2 regions of the Bacillus sp. PK6-16 genome follow, and region 2 is predicted to be linked to the other one. Evidence: riboswitches for the same ligand, from Rfam matches in the RefSeq annotation. Region 2 holds a riboswitch; the other holds the start of a gene.
What was found. A riboswitch is a leader RNA that binds a small molecule or an ion and turns the genes downstream of it on or off. The one in region 2 is predicted to bind S-adenosylmethionine.
Positions count from the first base shown of each region.

Region 1: it holds a riboswitch for S-adenosylmethionine, as region 2 does, so the genes downstream of both, M1D66_RS10950 (hypothetical protein) here and M1D66_RS00435 (bifunctional O-acetylhomoserine aminocarboxypropyltransferase/cysteine synthase) in region 2, are expected to answer to the same signal.

Region 1 covers NZ_CP096511.1:2,122,613-2,130,930, reverse strand. The annotation lists gene M1D66_RS10970 (short-chain fatty acid transporter) at 155-1,501, shown strand; gene M1D66_RS10965 (group-specific protein) at 1,542-1,895, opposite strand; gene M1D66_RS10960 (NAD(P)H-dependent oxidoreductase) at 1,892-2,467, opposite strand; gene M1D66_RS10955 (SWIM zinc finger family protein) at 2,491-2,880, opposite strand; gene M1D66_RS10950 (hypothetical protein) at 3,143-3,400, opposite strand; SAM riboswitch class I at 3,501-3,599, opposite strand; gene M1D66_RS10945 (hypothetical protein) at 3,722-3,913, shown strand; gene M1D66_RS10940 (YwiC-like family protein) at 3,944-4,666, opposite strand; gene M1D66_RS10935 (ECF transporter S component) at 4,849-5,550, opposite strand; gene M1D66_RS10930 (ABC transporter ATP-binding protein) at 5,523-7,184, opposite strand; gene M1D66_RS10925 (energy-coupling factor transporter transmembrane component T) at 7,157-8,035, opposite strand; gene M1D66_RS10920 (DUF4430 domain-containing protein) at 8,058-8,318, opposite strand, start outside.
Region 2 covers NZ_CP096511.1:89,318-97,635, reverse strand. The annotation lists gene M1D66_RS00455 (LacI family DNA-binding transcriptional regulator) at 1-340, opposite strand, end outside; gene M1D66_RS00450 (YczE/YyaS/YitT family protein) at 438-1,064, shown strand; gene M1D66_RS00445 (homoserine dehydrogenase) at 1,095-2,390, opposite strand; gene metA (homoserine O-acetyltransferase MetA) at 2,532-3,437, opposite strand; gene M1D66_RS00435 (bifunctional O-acetylhomoserine aminocarboxypropyltransferase/cysteine synthase) at 3,421-4,719, opposite strand; SAM riboswitch class I at 4,812-4,916, opposite strand; gene M1D66_RS00430 (chloride channel protein) at 5,238-6,467, shown strand; gene M1D66_RS00425 (YjjG family noncanonical pyrimidine nucleotidase) at 6,511-7,206, opposite strand; gene M1D66_RS00420 (transcriptional regulator YeiL) at 7,314-7,985, shown strand; gene M1D66_RS00415 (FMN-dependent NADH-azoreductase) at 8,048-8,318, opposite strand, start outside.

The DNA of each region.
Region 1 (8,318 bases), 2.0 Mb from region 2:
TAGTATATTAAAAGCAGAATTTGATACGAGGCTCTATATCAATCTATCAATAAATTACCACTCTGTAAATATCTGAATTTTCTTTACATTGAAGGTTATCTCCTAACCAACCTCGAATAATTGTAATACATATACATAAGGAGGTTGATCTATTTTGTTTCGTTCCTTTACAAATGGTTGCGTCGCCTTAGTGCAACGCTTCTTGCCAGAACCGTTTATTTTATCATGTTTACTAACTGTTTTCGTTATCTTCTTTGGTATGTTTGCGACTCACCAAACACCTGTAGAAATGATTAATCACTGGGGTAATGGAATTTGGGGACTCCTCGCCTTTTCTATGCAAATGGCACTTGTACTCGTGACTGGATCTGCTTTAGCAAATGCTCCTCTTATTAAAAAAGGATTAACGAAAGCTGCCAGACTACCAAAAACGAATGGACAAGGCATTATTGCCATTTCAATTGTAAGTTTACTTGGTGCATACATAAACTGGGGCTTTGGAATTGTTGTATCTGTTTTATACGCAAAAGAAGTGGCAAGGCAGCTGGACGGATTAGATTATAGACTAGCAATCGCCTCTTCTTACTCTGGATTTCTCATTTGGCATGCCGGTCTTTCTGCCTCTATCCCTCTTACGTTAGCAACAGGCGGTGAAACGTTAATTAAAACGACTGCTGGAAGTATTAAAGAGGCGATTCCAATAACAGAAACGTTATTCTCACCATACGCTCTCGTTCCAGTTATTATTTTTCTCATTACGATGCCTCTCATTAATAAAGCGATGCATCCAGATGAAAAACATACGATTACAGTAGATCCTAGCGTGTTCCATGAAGAAGCTGCTGCTCAAGAAGTAGAAAAAAATACGTTCGCTGAAAAGATGGAAAATAGCATTATTATTACACTTTGCGTTGGATTGTTAGGTCTCATTTATATTTTCAATTACTTTTATACGAAAGGTTTTAACCTTACTCTCGATATCGTGATTTTTATGTTATTAATTGCAGGTCTTATTTTCCACCGTACTCCGATTCAGTATATTCGTGCTTTTTCAGACTCTACAAAAAGTGCTTCTGGCATTTTACTTCAATTTCCGTTTTACGCAGGAATTATGGGCATGATGATTGGAGCAAATAGTGAAGGACTTTCACTTGGAGGAGCTATTTCTAATTTCTTTATTAGCATTTCAAATGAAACGACTTTTCCGCTCTTTACATTTTTAAGTGCTGGCATTGTTAACATTTTCGTTCCATCTGGCGGCGGTCAATGGGCTGTGCAAGCACCAATTATGATTCCAGCTGGCGCTGAACTTGGTGTACCTGCTGCAAAAACAGCAATGGCAATTGCATGGGGCGATGCTTGGACGAATTTAATTCAACCTTTCTGGGCATTACCAGAATTAGCGATAGCTGGTTTAGGTGCTCGTGACATTATGGGATTTTGTGTTGTGAACTTACTATATGCGGGTTTCATCATTAGTCTATGCTTTTTATTTATTTAAACGAAAAGCTAGTTTTATACTAGCTTTTTTACATAATAAATCACTTATTTCCCATGAATTTTATAATCTTCTCCCACTCTAACTCCGTAAGATGTAATGACTCAAATGCAAAAAAATCTTCGCACACTTTTTCAATTAGATGTGGATTTCCCCTCAAAAAATTCCACTGTAATACTTTAGGAAGAAAATGCATTTCATATTCTTTACTTCCCCGTACTACCTCATCAACTTCTCTTTCACAAATTCCTCTTATTAAATAATCATTTCTTAACTCTATTTGAATTTGCTGAAATGTTTCGCTACATTTTTTCAATTGAAGTAAACACGTAACATACTTCCGAAAAAGTTCGCCATCATACTGAACACAGTTTATAATACGATCGACTTCATTCATAATGCACGAGCCTTTTCTTCTATTTGTAATAACCATTTCTCACGCTTTGATACTTTACTCGTTTTCACAGATTGAAACACTGACCGTTTTATATCGCGAATGCCACAAAAACGTAAAACACCTCTCTTCATTATAATCCAATCTGCTGATCGATATAACAATGCGACGTACCATAGAGGCGAGTCTAACGTATTAATAACCCACGCTTTTTTCCCTTGCAATAATCCTTTCGGCAGAGCCCCTTCATATTTATAAGCAAATCCAGCTACGAAAATACGATCAATAAAACCTTTTAAAATTGCTGGCATCCCCCACCACCATATTGGATAGATAAATAGAAGTGTATCTGCTTCTTCTACTAACATTCTGTACCGAGCAGTTTCCTCTTCATTTACTAAATCACGTCTTTTCTTCTCTTCATTGAATACGAGGACTGGATCAAATTGTTCTTTGTATAAATCAAGTACGGTAACTGAATGATTTGTTTCCTGTAGTCCTTTTTGCACATGATTGAAAATCGCCGCGTTAAAACTGGAAGGACTAGGATGAGCATATATAATTAGTACGTTCACTACAAAACAACTCCCTCTATACGTTAAAGTTTCCCCTTCTTTAACATCTTCTCTACAATTTGTACGTTTTTCGAACTTTGCAACAATCGATTTAATAATATAAGTAACTCTTCTTTTTCTAAATCTTTCAGTTTCTCTTTAACTGCACTCTCACCAGCACCTTGCATATCATAAACAACTGCCGCCATATGTTTACAATAATTTTCATAGGGACACTCACAGTTACTTTCTGAAAAATCTTCGAGATCGATAACTACTTCATAATTCCCTGCATTTCCAGTAACGAAAGCAAACACTTTTTTATCTTGTATTTCAACATCTTCTACATGCCCATCTTCATAATATTCATATCCCTTATCTACAATGTACTTTGGGATCCATTTCGTTATATCTTTTAATAAGTAAGCGTACATAATTGTACCCCTTCCTTTAATTCCCTTTTGACTTCGAAAATCCTGCATGTTATTCTAATTACTGTTAAGTAGCAAGTCTACGTGACAAAACGACTGACACCTATTCGGCGAAGGTGTCTCTTTTCATTTGCAGCCGATATGAATTGCCTCTTTCAGGCACATTCAATTTTTGACACTACACACTCAACACCATTCCCTGTATCAGGCTGCTTTAGCAGTCTTTTACTCTACATACTCCGTTATTTTAAGAAAAAAAGAGAGCTTAGCTCCCTTTTCTCGCCTTATACAATACCCCTTTTTCAGCATAGAGATATTCATCAGCTAATGTAATTTTCCCATCCAGTTTTAGTTCGTCTAATAATCTTGATAAATAAAATTGATGCAACATCTTTTTCGTGAATTTTCCTTCATGATGCGAAACGATATGTTCTTGAATATCTAACAATGATATCGGCTTATCTTGCTCTATCATATATTCATAAACTGTACTACGCAGTTTTACGTATTTTTCGAGTGTCACAGTAATGCGCAACCCCTTTCTTCTTAATATAAATTTTCGTAATCGGTTTTTTTGCAATAAAAAAACCTCTCCGATAAGAAGAAGTTACGTATATATCTTCGTCTTATCTCCCAGAACAAATATGTTCTGCTGGAATTAGCACCTGCATCGCGGTTGCTGGGTTTCATCGGGCCAGTCCCTCCACCTCTCTGGATAAGAAAATATTCACTTAATTCTTACTATACGTAATTCCACTTTAATTGTCAAACAAATATAATAAATTATATTTTCTTCCTTACTGTTCATACTACCCATATACGAACACGCAAGGAGGATTATGAAATGCATCAAAATGCTCGCGGATATGTACAAGATTCTTTTCAATCATTACAAGAAGCTAAAAATTGTTTAGAAGAAGCGCTCGAAACAGTTGAAAAAGATTTTAATCGCGCTCGTATTGAACAATCACTTTATGCTGTTGAACAAGCTATTCAACGTTGCGAGTACACCGTTCACATTTTAGAAAAAGATTAAAAACTTCCCATCAATTGATGGGAAGTTTTTTCAAATGGCATACTTCATAATTATTGCCGTTATGATTAAAAAATATACAGAATTAGCAATTTCTAAAATTCCTACTTTTATAATAGAAATTTTTTTACCATACAACATAATCGCTCGAATGACACTTGGTATAAAAATGAGAGAACACCACGGATTAATCGCAAATACAATTATCGTTAATACGATATGATATCCCCAAGATATAAGACGATACTTCGGATTATTTTTTTCACGAATCATCGTTTTCACATAGAACGTACTACCTAAAAAGTATAAAAATGAAATAAGTGCAATGAATATAGCTGTATGATCGATTTGCTTCATTGAAAAGTAATAACTAATTAACCCACCGATACAAAACACAATAATCGCACAAATATCATTTAATAGTGCTCTTTCATTTTTTTGACGAGCGTAATACATATTCACTATAAATAATGGAATCATTACTATTACGAATAAAAGAATTCGCCACTCATATAATAAAGAAATCACCCCAAATAGGAACGCAATAATAAAATAAACAATGGCAGCTTGTAAAAACTCTTTTTTTCGTCTTTGCTTTATGTACGTAAGAAATGGATATGTGGCTAAATAGATAAAGAACCACGCTAAAAACAATGGAATATGATAAATAGTAGGTTTCCCAAGTACGACACTTAATAAAAAAGGAATAACAAGCATAGCCCATGCACCATGTTGCTTCGGAATAACTAACTTCATTAACTATACACCTCCCTTTTGAAAAAAGTTCTCACCTACAATTATACAAATAATTTTATATAATAGCGGATGCATATTGAAACGATTTTTTGACAAAAAAATGCTCCTTACATTATGTAAGAAGCATGAAAGAGGCAAACGAATATGTAAGTCGCGACCCTACCTTATATGAGTATGCTTTTCTATGTCACGTTATGCTCATCTAATATACCGTATTTCTTTTTAAATCTTGTAAGAATCGTAATCCATGAAGTACTAAATAGTAATAAGAAAATAACATTCGAAATCGCATGGCTCAAATCAAAGTAAAAACTTGCGATATAATACGAAATGACAGTTTCCCATGTTGCTTCTCGTATAAAACCGAGAAGGCCCCAGAAATTCATAATCCAGCCAAATAAAAAGCCAACAATTACTCCGTAAAGAAGTCTCCCCCATAGCTTTTTCATAAAAAATGTATTACGAAGTAAACCTGCTATAAAACCAATCATGCCCCACGAAAACATTTGCCACGGTGTCCATGGACCTTGTCCTAAAAAAATATTAGATACGATTGCTGCTGTAGCACCAATCATAAAACCAGTTTCACTTCCAAATACAATTGCAGAAACGATAATGACAAAAGAAGTTGGTTGTACACTTGGTAAAATAGAAAATGGCACCCGGCTTACTGCTGCAATTGCCGCTAATACAGCAACGAGAACAATTTCACGTGAAACAAACGCCTTTCTTTCAAAACGGATATAGAAAGGTAACATAATAACCGCTAATATAAACAAACTACTTAACATGTAATAACCGTCCATAACAAGTGTCGTAAAAAGCAATGTGCCGATTATTACTGCAAAGATACATATTATGAATGCAACATATCGTTTGGACAAGCTTCGTACACATCCTCCCACGTTAATGCATATGGCAAGTCTTTTCGAATGAATCGATTAATAGATGTTGTATAAAAGAAGTTGCCGCTAAAAAATTCTTTCGGTGCATCATTCATAATGACTGTTCCATCAAATAACATCATACATTGATCCACGTATTTCGCTGCAAACTCAATATCATGCGTTGCCATTACAATTGTTGTACCTTCTTTTTGTAGCTTCCTAAATAGCTCTCCTACTCTTTCTTTCTTCCATGGATCCAATCCCTTTGTCGGTTCATCAAGTAATAATAAAGTCGGCTTTGATAATAACGTCGTACATAACGCAAGTAATTGTTGCTCTCCTCCGCTACAATCGTGCGGATGGCGTTCTTTAAGCGAATACAACCAAAACTGTTTTAGCGTATCTTCTGCTATTTCTTTTCCTTGTTCTCCATATAATTCACGCGCACGTTCATAAACCTCATCCCATACTGTATCAAATGTAAAATGGTAATACGGATGCTGCGATACATACCCAATACTTTTAAACCGTTCTTTCGAATCGATTTTATGTATCACTTTTCCGTTCCACTTTACTTTTCCTCTTCTCGCTTTTTGTAATCCTGCTAAAATCGTTAACAGTGTAGACTTACCTGTACCGTTCTTCCCAACGAGCGCTACCCATTTTCCTTTTTCAATCGAAACTGATAAATCACGTAAAATAAGCGGACTATTTTTTTCATATTGGAACGAAATATGCTCTGCGCTTAAAATTACCTCTTGCTTTTCACTTTGTGCTATTGGGTCATTTACATATGATATCGCTGCAAAATCATTCATTTTCATTTGCGCCTCTCGCACTGTAAACGGAATATCTCTCACATTCCACTCTAAAAATAGCCTTGGAATTTGCGGAATAAATGGACGGAATGTTTCTACTCCCCACATATCCGTAATAACAATTTTAGGACTACCATCATACATAATACGGCCATTATCCATACAAACAACGCGTGTTGCAAGCGGGATAACTTCATCTAAGCGATGTTCACTTAAAATAATCGTAATTCCAAGTTCTTCATTAATCCGTTTTAATAATCCTAAAAACTCTTTTGCAGCGATTGGATCTAACTGCGCTGTCGGTTCATCTAATAATAGCAATTTCGGCTGCATAACTAATACCGCAGCTAAATTGACAAGCTGCTTCTGCCCACCAGATAACGTATGAACAGATTGATGCAATAAATCTTGAAATCCTAAAAAGCTAATAAGCTCTGCTATTCTTTTTTGAATAATATGTGATGGTAATCCGATATTTTCTAAAGAAAATGCTAATTCTTGAATCACTGTATCCATAACGATCTGGTTTTCTGGGTTTTGAAATACCATCCCAATTTCTTGGGCAGATAACAAATCAGCTACTTCCTCTATTAAAACACCCTCATAAAATATCTCTCCAGAACGCGTACCAATTGGAAGTAACTCCTTTTTAAAATGTTTTAATAACGTCGTCTTCCCAGATCCCGATCCTCCAGCAAGTGCAATAAACTCACCTTTTTGAACAGAAAGAGAAATATGCTGTAACGCGTATTCGTTTTCATCAGCATATACAAATGATAAATTGTTTATTTCTGCATGCGCCACCATATCCATTCTCTCCCTTCCATCATAATTGGTAAACTAATAAACAGTGTAAATAATACAAACATCATTCCATCGTATTGCTGGAATAAAATAGATTCGACTTTCGGATAAATAATCAATTTCCCTCCGCCATAATTACTACATACAATAGCAGCTATAAATAAAATGATTAAATAACTGAGCGTATACCAATCACGCCTTTCCATTCTATAGCGAATATACGCCGTACGCTTCGTTACACCAAATCCACGAGCTTGCATAGAATCTGCCGTTTGCAGTGCATCTTCTAATGAACAAATTAATAATACTTGCAGCAATTGCGTACCATTTTTGACGCGTTCAATTATCGAACCTGAATCTACCTGCACACCTTTCGTTTTTTGGACGAGTGTGATTTTCTTTAATCGTCTTATAAACAAAGGAACAAATCTCACTGTAATCATCGTTAACAATGCAACTTTCGGTGAAATTCTTGAAAACAAATATAAAAATTTATGACTGGAAATAATATCATTGTATGACGCAAACGTAAACATAACTGCAACTAGTAATAACCCCATTACTATTCCAAACATAATCGCCTCAAGCTTAATACGGCTATCACCTAACCAAAATAACGTAGTTCGACCTCTATGCGTTAATAACGAATTAAATAAAATTACCATAAAAAAGAAAACAATTGTGCTCGGTAGCATCTTTCTTATCTTTTCGCCATTTCCTTGCATCACATTTAACATAATAATTAATACTATTGCTCCAATTAAAAAAAGAGGATGAAGACACATCGTACATAGTATCATCACCCCGATATAATAGAAAAAATTCACAAAAGGATGTAAAGAAGAAAAACTTATTTTCATAGCCCTTTACCGAATGCCTTTCTTATTGTAATACGTATACCCACTCAATTGTATCTCCTGGTTTTACCGTAACTACACCAGCACTATGGTTTGGAAAAGCACCGTTCACACGATATTTCCATCCACTAGTATCCGCAATATCTTTTTCATATAAATCATTAATACCTTTTACATAAATACTATCTCTAGATCCGCTTGCATCAACATCTAATCCTGTACGTTGTAATACTTTATACACAGTGTCGCCTTCTTGTACATCCATCTTTTTCGCACCCATTATATA
Region 2 (8,318 bases):
TCATTTTTAACATATTCAAAATTTCTAGTTCTCTTTCTTCACTATAATTCGTCTGGCAAAGCATCATATTATAATTATTCTTTGCTGTCTCTTTTGATATCCCCTCGATAATAGCGCTATAATATTGATCATTTACGTGTGGCAATAAAACGCCAATTACATTCGTTTTTCCTTTCACTAAATGAATTGCATTCACGTTTTGCGTGTAATTTAATTCTTCTATAATCGCTAAAATTTCTTTTCGTTTCTGTTCATTTACGTACGGATGATTATTTAGTACACGTGAAACAGTTGAAACAGATACTCCAGCAAGTTCAGCAATCTTTCTTATATTTGTCATCTCATTTTCCCCTTTTCACAAAAATTCTCCCTTGACCTGGTAAGCTTTCCACAATATATCCTTTCCTAGCAAATACATTTAGAAAGGATATACAACTATGCTTCGATTCAAATTAGAATATATATTTTTCATTGGCGGTTTACTCATTCTTGCCATCGGTATTAATATGATGACGACAATTACTTCCTTTGGACTTAGCCCTTATGATTCCTTCTTTATTGCACTATATCAAAATTTTGGGATAAGTATTGGTTTTTGGATTTTCATGATTAACTTTGCCTTTACACTTATCGTACTCTTTTGGAATAAAAAACAAATTACAATCGGTACAATTGTAACGATGGTTCTTATTTCTCTTTTTGTTGATTGGATTGGTTCCATTACAACTATTATGGACGCTATCCGCTCTCTTCCAAAATATATAACACTTATTTGCGGAAATCTATTCGTTGGAGCTGGAATTGGTCTTTACGTCTCTACAAACCTTTGTGCAGCGCCTCAAGAAGCTTTCGTTTTAACGGTTGCCGAGAAGAAAAAATGGACGTTTAGAAGAACAGAGATTTCATTAGCCTTTTTATTTTTAACGTTAAGCTTTTTATTAGATGGACCTATCTATTTTGGAACAATCATCTTATCCTTTACAACAGGCTGGATTATCCAAGCATTTATTCAAGTTGGTACGCAGATTTTAAATAGAAAAGAGCCTATTAAGCAAGCTGCTTAATAGGCTCTTTCTGTTTTATGGTAAGAGATACTACTTAGCATCCCCTTCAATTCGATAGTTCGCTTTCAAACAATCTATTTCTTCATACCCTTGCAACGTATGTAGAATATAATCATAATCAGCAAGAGACGCACGATGCGTTACAATTACAATTTCAGCCTTTCCTTTCTCTTCAAGCGGCATTTGAATAATTTTCTCAAAGCTAACTCCGCGCTCAGAGAACAATGAAGTAATTTTTGCAAATACACCAATTTCGTCTTTTACATGCAGTCTTAAAAACTTTTTCACGACAATTTCGTCTGGCTCTTTTAATACTTTTTGATATTGTGGGACTACAGCACTATTTCCTGTTACCCCTAATCTAATATTTTGCATTACAGCAACTAAATCCGAAACAACAGCTGTAGCTGTCGGTAAACTTCCTGCGCCTGGTCCATAAAACATCGTTTCCCCAACTGCTTCACCGTACACATACACAGCGTTATATTCATTTTGTACTGCTGCAAGAGGATGTGTATTTGGAAGTAAAGTTGGTTCAACTGTAACCTCCAATTTTTCACCATCTCGTTTTGCAAGACCGATTAATTTAATTGTATAACCTAAGCTCTTACTGTATTCAATATCTTCCTCTGTAATAGAGGTAATACCTTTTACTTTCACATCTCCAAGCTCTACATTTGTAGAGAAACCGAGGGTAGCTAAAATCGTCATTTTTCTTGCTGCATCTAAACCTTCTACATCTGATGTTGGATCTGCTTCTGCAAATCCAAGTTGTTGGGCTTCTTTTAACACGTCGTTATATGCTCTCCCTTCGTCTGACATTTTCGTCAAAATAAAATTTGTTGTTCCATTTACAATTCCCATTACTTTCGTAATAAGATCTGAAGAAAGTCCTTCTACGATACTGCGTAAAATTGGAATTCCCCCTGCCACACTCGCCTCATAGAATAAATCAGCCTTATTATCTTTTGCTGTCGCTAATAATTCAGCTCCATGTAATGCCATTAAGTCTTTATTTGCAGTTACAACATGCTTTCCGCTTTTTAAAGCTTGTAAAATATATGATTTTGCATCATCAATGCCACCCATCACTTCAATAACAACATCAATATTTGGATTATCTAAAATTTCATTTGCATCTTGTGTTAATAGAGTAGAAGGTACCTCTACCTCTCTCTCTTTCTCAATGTTTTGCACTAATACTTTCGTTACCTTCACTGGACAACCTACTTGGTGTATGAGTCGTTCTTGATGATCCGTAATAATACGAACCACACCACTGCCAACTGTCCCAAGACCTAATAACCCAACTTGAATTTCTTTCATAGTACTGTCCACCCCTCAAAAATTGTGTTTAGATGAAATTATATGAGTAAAAAATCTGAAAAACAATGTATTTTGAACATTCGGAAAAATAAAGGTTAATCTTTACAAGGAAAACGTTGCCACGTGTTACACAATCTTTCTTTACAATATATAAGGGGTTTCTTGATACACGTAATAATTCAACCAATTAGAAAACAATAAATTACCATGACTCCTCCACCTAACAAGCGGCTTTTCATCTGGATTATTATGTTTAAAATAGTTTTTTGGCACATCAATATTTAATCCCTTGTCACGATCTCGTTCGTATTCTTGTTTTAACGTCTCACAACTATATTCGCTATGTCCAAGGGCAAACACTTGCCTTCCTTCTGGCCCAATAACAAGGTGAACACCTGCTTCTTCAGAGTTTGCTAACAATGTTAATTCTTTCACTCCTCTAATATCATTCTCTCGTACTTCTGTATGACGAGAATGCGGAGCAAAAAACAATTCATCAAATCCTTGTAATAATTTCACATGTTGCTCGCAAACTTCATGTTCAAATACACCGAACACTTTTTCCTTAAGGGGATACTTTGGAACACCATAATGATAGTACAAGCCAGCCTGTGCCCCCCAGCAAATATGGAGCGTAGATGTTACATTCGTTTTTGAATACTCCATAATATGTTTAAGCTCTTCCCAATAATCTACCTCTTCAAAAGCAAGGGTCTCCACTGGCGCTCCTGTAATAATGAGCCCATCAAACTTTTCATTTTCAATATCACGAAACGTTTTATAAAAGCTTGTTAAATGTTCTTGCGTTACATTACGCGATAGATGTGATTCCATATGAAGCAAATGAACATCTAATTGTAACGGTGTGTTTCCAATTAAGCGAAGTAATTGCGCCTCTGTATCTTGTTTCGTTGGCATTAAATTTAATATAGCAATTTTTAAAGCACGTATATCTTGTGTTTCTGCCCGCTCCTTCGTCATTACAAAAATATTTTCTTTTTGCAACACTTTGCGAGCCGGTAAATCTTTATCAATTATGATCGGCATGTGTTTTGCCTCCAACTAGAGCTGCTTCCAAATCTGCAATAATATCAGAAACATCTTCTATACCAACCGATAAACGAATTAAATCAGATGTAACACCCGCTAAACGCTGATCTTCAGCATTTAATTGTCTATGCGTCGTACTAGCAGGATGTATAACGCAAGTTCGTGCATCAGCTACGTGCGTTACAAGAGTTGCTAGTTTTACATTTGCGATAAATTCTTTTGCTGCTTCTAATCCGCCTTTAATACCGAAAGTTAAAACACCACTAGCACCTTTTTTCAAGTACTGTTGTGCTAATGAGTAATTTTCATTACTATCTAAGCCTGGATAATTCACCCATTCAATACGTTCATGATTAGCAAGCCACTTAGCAACTGCAAGAGCATTTTCACTATGACGTTCCATTCGTAAATGCAATGTTTCTAAGCCAATATTGCTAATATATGCATTGAATGGGCTCATACAATTTCCATAATCTCTTAATAGCTGAACACGTGCTTTCACAATATACGCTGCTGCACCAAAGTTTTGAACGTAACTTACACCGTGATAACTTGGATCTGGTTCAACAAGTTCAGGATACTTTCCATTTGTCCAATCAAAGTTTCCACCGTCAATTACAATACCGCCTAAGGAGCTCGCATGCCCATCGATATACTTCGTCGTAGAATGAACAATAATATTTGCCCCATGTTCAAACGCCTGGCATAAATAAGGAGTTGCTAATGTATTATCAACGATAAAAGGTACCTCTAATTCTTTAGCGGCAGCTGAAAATTCTTTAAAATTTAAAACATTCATCGCTGGATTTCCTAACGATTCTGCATAGATAAGTTTCGTCTTGTCATTAGCAAGCGCCGTAATTTCATCTGCCGTTAAATTTGGATTAAAGAACGTAACATCAATGCCAAACTTACGTAAACTCACCCCAAATAAATTAAACGTTCCCCCGTAAACAGTTGAAGAGCAAAGTAAATGGTCTCCACTACTACAAATATTTAAAACTGCGAGCATAATAGCTGCTTGCCCAGAAGCCGTTGCAACAGCTCCTACACCGCCTTCTAAATCTGATAACTTCTGCTCAAATGCTGCTAGAGTAGGGTTTCCAATACGTGTATAAATATATCCTTCTGCCTCTAAGTTAAATAGAGCTGCTAAATCATCCGAAGTATCGTATTTATACGTTGTGCTTTGATAAAGTGGTAAAACACGTGGTTCACCATTCTTTGGCGTATAGCCACCTTGCACACAAATTGTTCCTTTTCCCCATGATTCTCCCATCTCTCATTCTCCTTTCTTTTATACAAAATAAAAAACTGCCCCTTTCCTGAAAACAAGAAAGGAGCAGTTTGAAAACACGCTCTAAAGGCTCTTTCTTATCTCTCAGGATTACCACCTGCAGGATTTGGCACAATTCCGTTATACGGCTGTTGCCAAGGTTTCATCGGGCCTGTCCCTCCACCTTTTCTTGATAAGACTATGCAATTACCGTTGATTTTATAGCAATAATTTCCTAATGTCAAACAGTTTTTCTGAATGTTCTAAAATAAATGTTAACAGTTTCATATAAAGCAACAAAAGAAATATATTCTAGTCTATTTCAAAAAAGACCTTTAAAAACCTCAAATCAGTCTATAAAATTAAATAAGTAATTTAACCTATAAATTCAAATTCCCCAAAAGTTAGCCTATATGTTGAATAGGCCATCTTCTCAAAAAGATACTATATATATTCAATCCATTTTTCACTAGTATATTTCACTTTTTTCCCTACTAAGATTTACATAACGGAGGTATAACATGACAAATAAAAAAGATATGCATTACATACTTGCTCTATATGGCATTCTTCTAGGATCTATAGTAGGAGCTACAGTCTGGTTATTTTTAGTCACAATAAATATTGGAATCCACTTTATTTGGGGATACTTGCCTGAAGTTCTCTCTTTTCCCTCTTATTACACCCTTTGCGTAACAATAATTGGCGGGGTCCTCGTTGGTCTATCACAAAAACATTTCGGTACATACCCACGCCTTATGCCTGAAGTGATGGCTGAATATAAAAAAACTGGTCGAATCGAATATCGCTTTGTCCATCAGGCTACTTTAACAGCGATTATTGTTTTAATTTTCGGTGCTAGTCTTGGTCCAGAAGCCGCACTAGTTGGAATTATAGGCGGACTGTGCACATGGGTAGGGGATCGCTTTAAATTTGCCTTAAAGGGTATGAATGAGCTAACCGAGATCGGAATTGGCGCTACTTTAAGTGTCATTTTTAACGCACCATTATTCGGTTATTTAGCACCAAATGAAAATGAGGGGGAACAAATTGCTGCTTTTTCTAAAGGAAAAAAAGCGATTGTATACTTAGCTACTACTTTCGCAGGTTTTTCTGTTTATTTACTACTGAGTAAACTTGATAATCGTGGATCCTTTATTGTTGATTTCGGGGAAGGTGCACTTTCTTTCAATGAATGGATTGCATTTCTTCCACTTGCTAGTATCGGCGCTATAGTTGGTTTCTTTTATTTCAAGTTAGAATTCACATTAGAAAAGTTAATTCACCCTTTTAGAGAATACAAGCTGACACTCGGAATTATCGGTGGCATTTTATTAGGAATTGCAGGAACTTTTCTTCCGTACACATTATTTTCAGGGGAACATCAATTAAAAGAATTAGTTGTTGAATGGAGCCATTTATCTTTTTGGATACTACTTCTTTCAGGGATTTTAAAGTTGTGCATTACTGCCGTTTGTTTGAACACAGGGTGGCGAGGTGGACATATCTTCCCAATTATATTTTCTGGTTCAAGTATCGGATACGCTGTAGCATCTATTCTTCCTATAGATCCAGTAGCATCTGTTGCCATCGTAACGACAGCAATTTCAAGCTATGCGTTACGAAAGCCAATAGCTATAACATTACTATTACTTATGTTTTTCCCGCTTAATTTACTATTGCCCATGCTTGGTGCAGCTGCTATCGGGAATGCCTTTCCACTCCCAAAACATAACGAAAATAAAAATTAATAAAAATAGGCAGTGGGGACGAAAGCTCCACTGCCTATTTTTATTACACATGCTGCTTTAATAAAGCTTCTAACTCCTCAAAATTATGCACTTCATATGTCGGTATAATCCCACTATCATTTAATTTCCTTTCTGGATTAAACCAACAAGTATCAATTCCCGCTACATATCCACCTTTAATATCAGCGCTTAATGAATCCCCAATAATCAGCCCTTCTTCAGGTGCAAAGTTAGGAATCCGTTCAAAAACATAATCAAAATACTCTTTCATCGGTTTTTGAAAACCTGTATCTTCCGAAACAAAGACATCTTTAAATAATGAATGTAACCCTGCATTACGCAAACGTTTATCTTGCGTCTTAGAAACACCATTTGTCACTATATACAATTCATACTCCCCTTGAATTTGATTTATAAATTCAAACGCACCTTGCATGAGTTGATTTCCTTCTTCTAAGTAGTTACGATAATTATTTTCGAATAATATTCCATTTACTTCTTCTCCATACTCTTTAAACAACAGAGAGAATCGTGTATTTACAACTTCATTGCGTGATAGTTCACCTTTTTCAAAAGCATCCCAAAGACCTTTATTTATTTTTTTATAACGAGTCTCTATCTCGTCTGTTAAAGGGATTCCCTTCTCTTCAAAAAGTACCCGTAAAGCCACTTTTTCAGCCTTTTGGAAGTCTAGTAATGTATCATCTACATCAAATAACAATGTTTTATATTTTTTCATAAATTCATCACACTCTCTTTTCTACAAAAACAAATTTACATAAATCGTATCATTCCTTCTTGTAAAGATAATAGGAGATATCTCATACTATACATAGGGGTGAAAATATGAAAATCAGCAAAAATGAGGAAGAAATTTATCAATACATGCGAATCCATCAATTCCATACCCTATTTTCATTTCATGTCTTGCCATATGTAGAGCTGCATTCTTTTCAAACGAAAGAGATGATATGTAGCGAAGGAAATGCTCTTCCTTATCTCTATTACTTAATTTCTGGGAGAGCCAAAATATATATGAGTCATAAAAACGGGAAGGTTTCATTAATTAATTTTATTCAAGCACCATCTTTTATCGGAGAATTAGGATTAATAGGAGTAGAAAATATTACTAAGTCCGTTGAAGTACTAGAAGATTGTGTGTGTTTGGCACTTCCACTTAAAGATTGTCAGCAACTTTTATTACAAGATGCAACGTTTTTACAGCACTTATGTAAATTTATTGGAGAAAAGACAATTACTCGCACTGAAAATTACGCAAAAAACTATAGTTATCCTTTTGAAAATCGATTAGCTGCTTTTATTTTATTAACAGAGCAAAATAATTGTTATATAGAAAAGCATACCGAGGCCTCGGAATATTTAAATGTCAGCTACCGTCATCTTTTATATGTATTAAATCAGTTTTGCCAACAAAATTATTTAAGAAAAGAAGGCCGAACATATTATATACAAGATCGAAATACATTAGAAAAGCTTGCTGATGAACTAAAAATATAAAAAAGCAGCATTAACGTTTACATGTTAATGCTGCTTTTTTCGAGTGACGATTATAATTTTAATTAAAATTTACTTGCTACTTTAGCTGCTTCTTCAAGACCTGCAGCGATGATTTCTTCTGCTTTATCTGGGAATTGGTTATGCCCTTCAATAACTACTGTTTCCATGTTTGTTGCGCCGAAGAAGCCCATCATACTTGCTACATATTTAACAGCCATTTCTACCTCAGCTGCTGGACCTTCTGAATATACGCCGCCTCTTGCATTTAATAATGCAATCTTCTTATCTCCAATTAGGCCAACTGGACCCTCTGGCGTATATTTAAACGTTTTA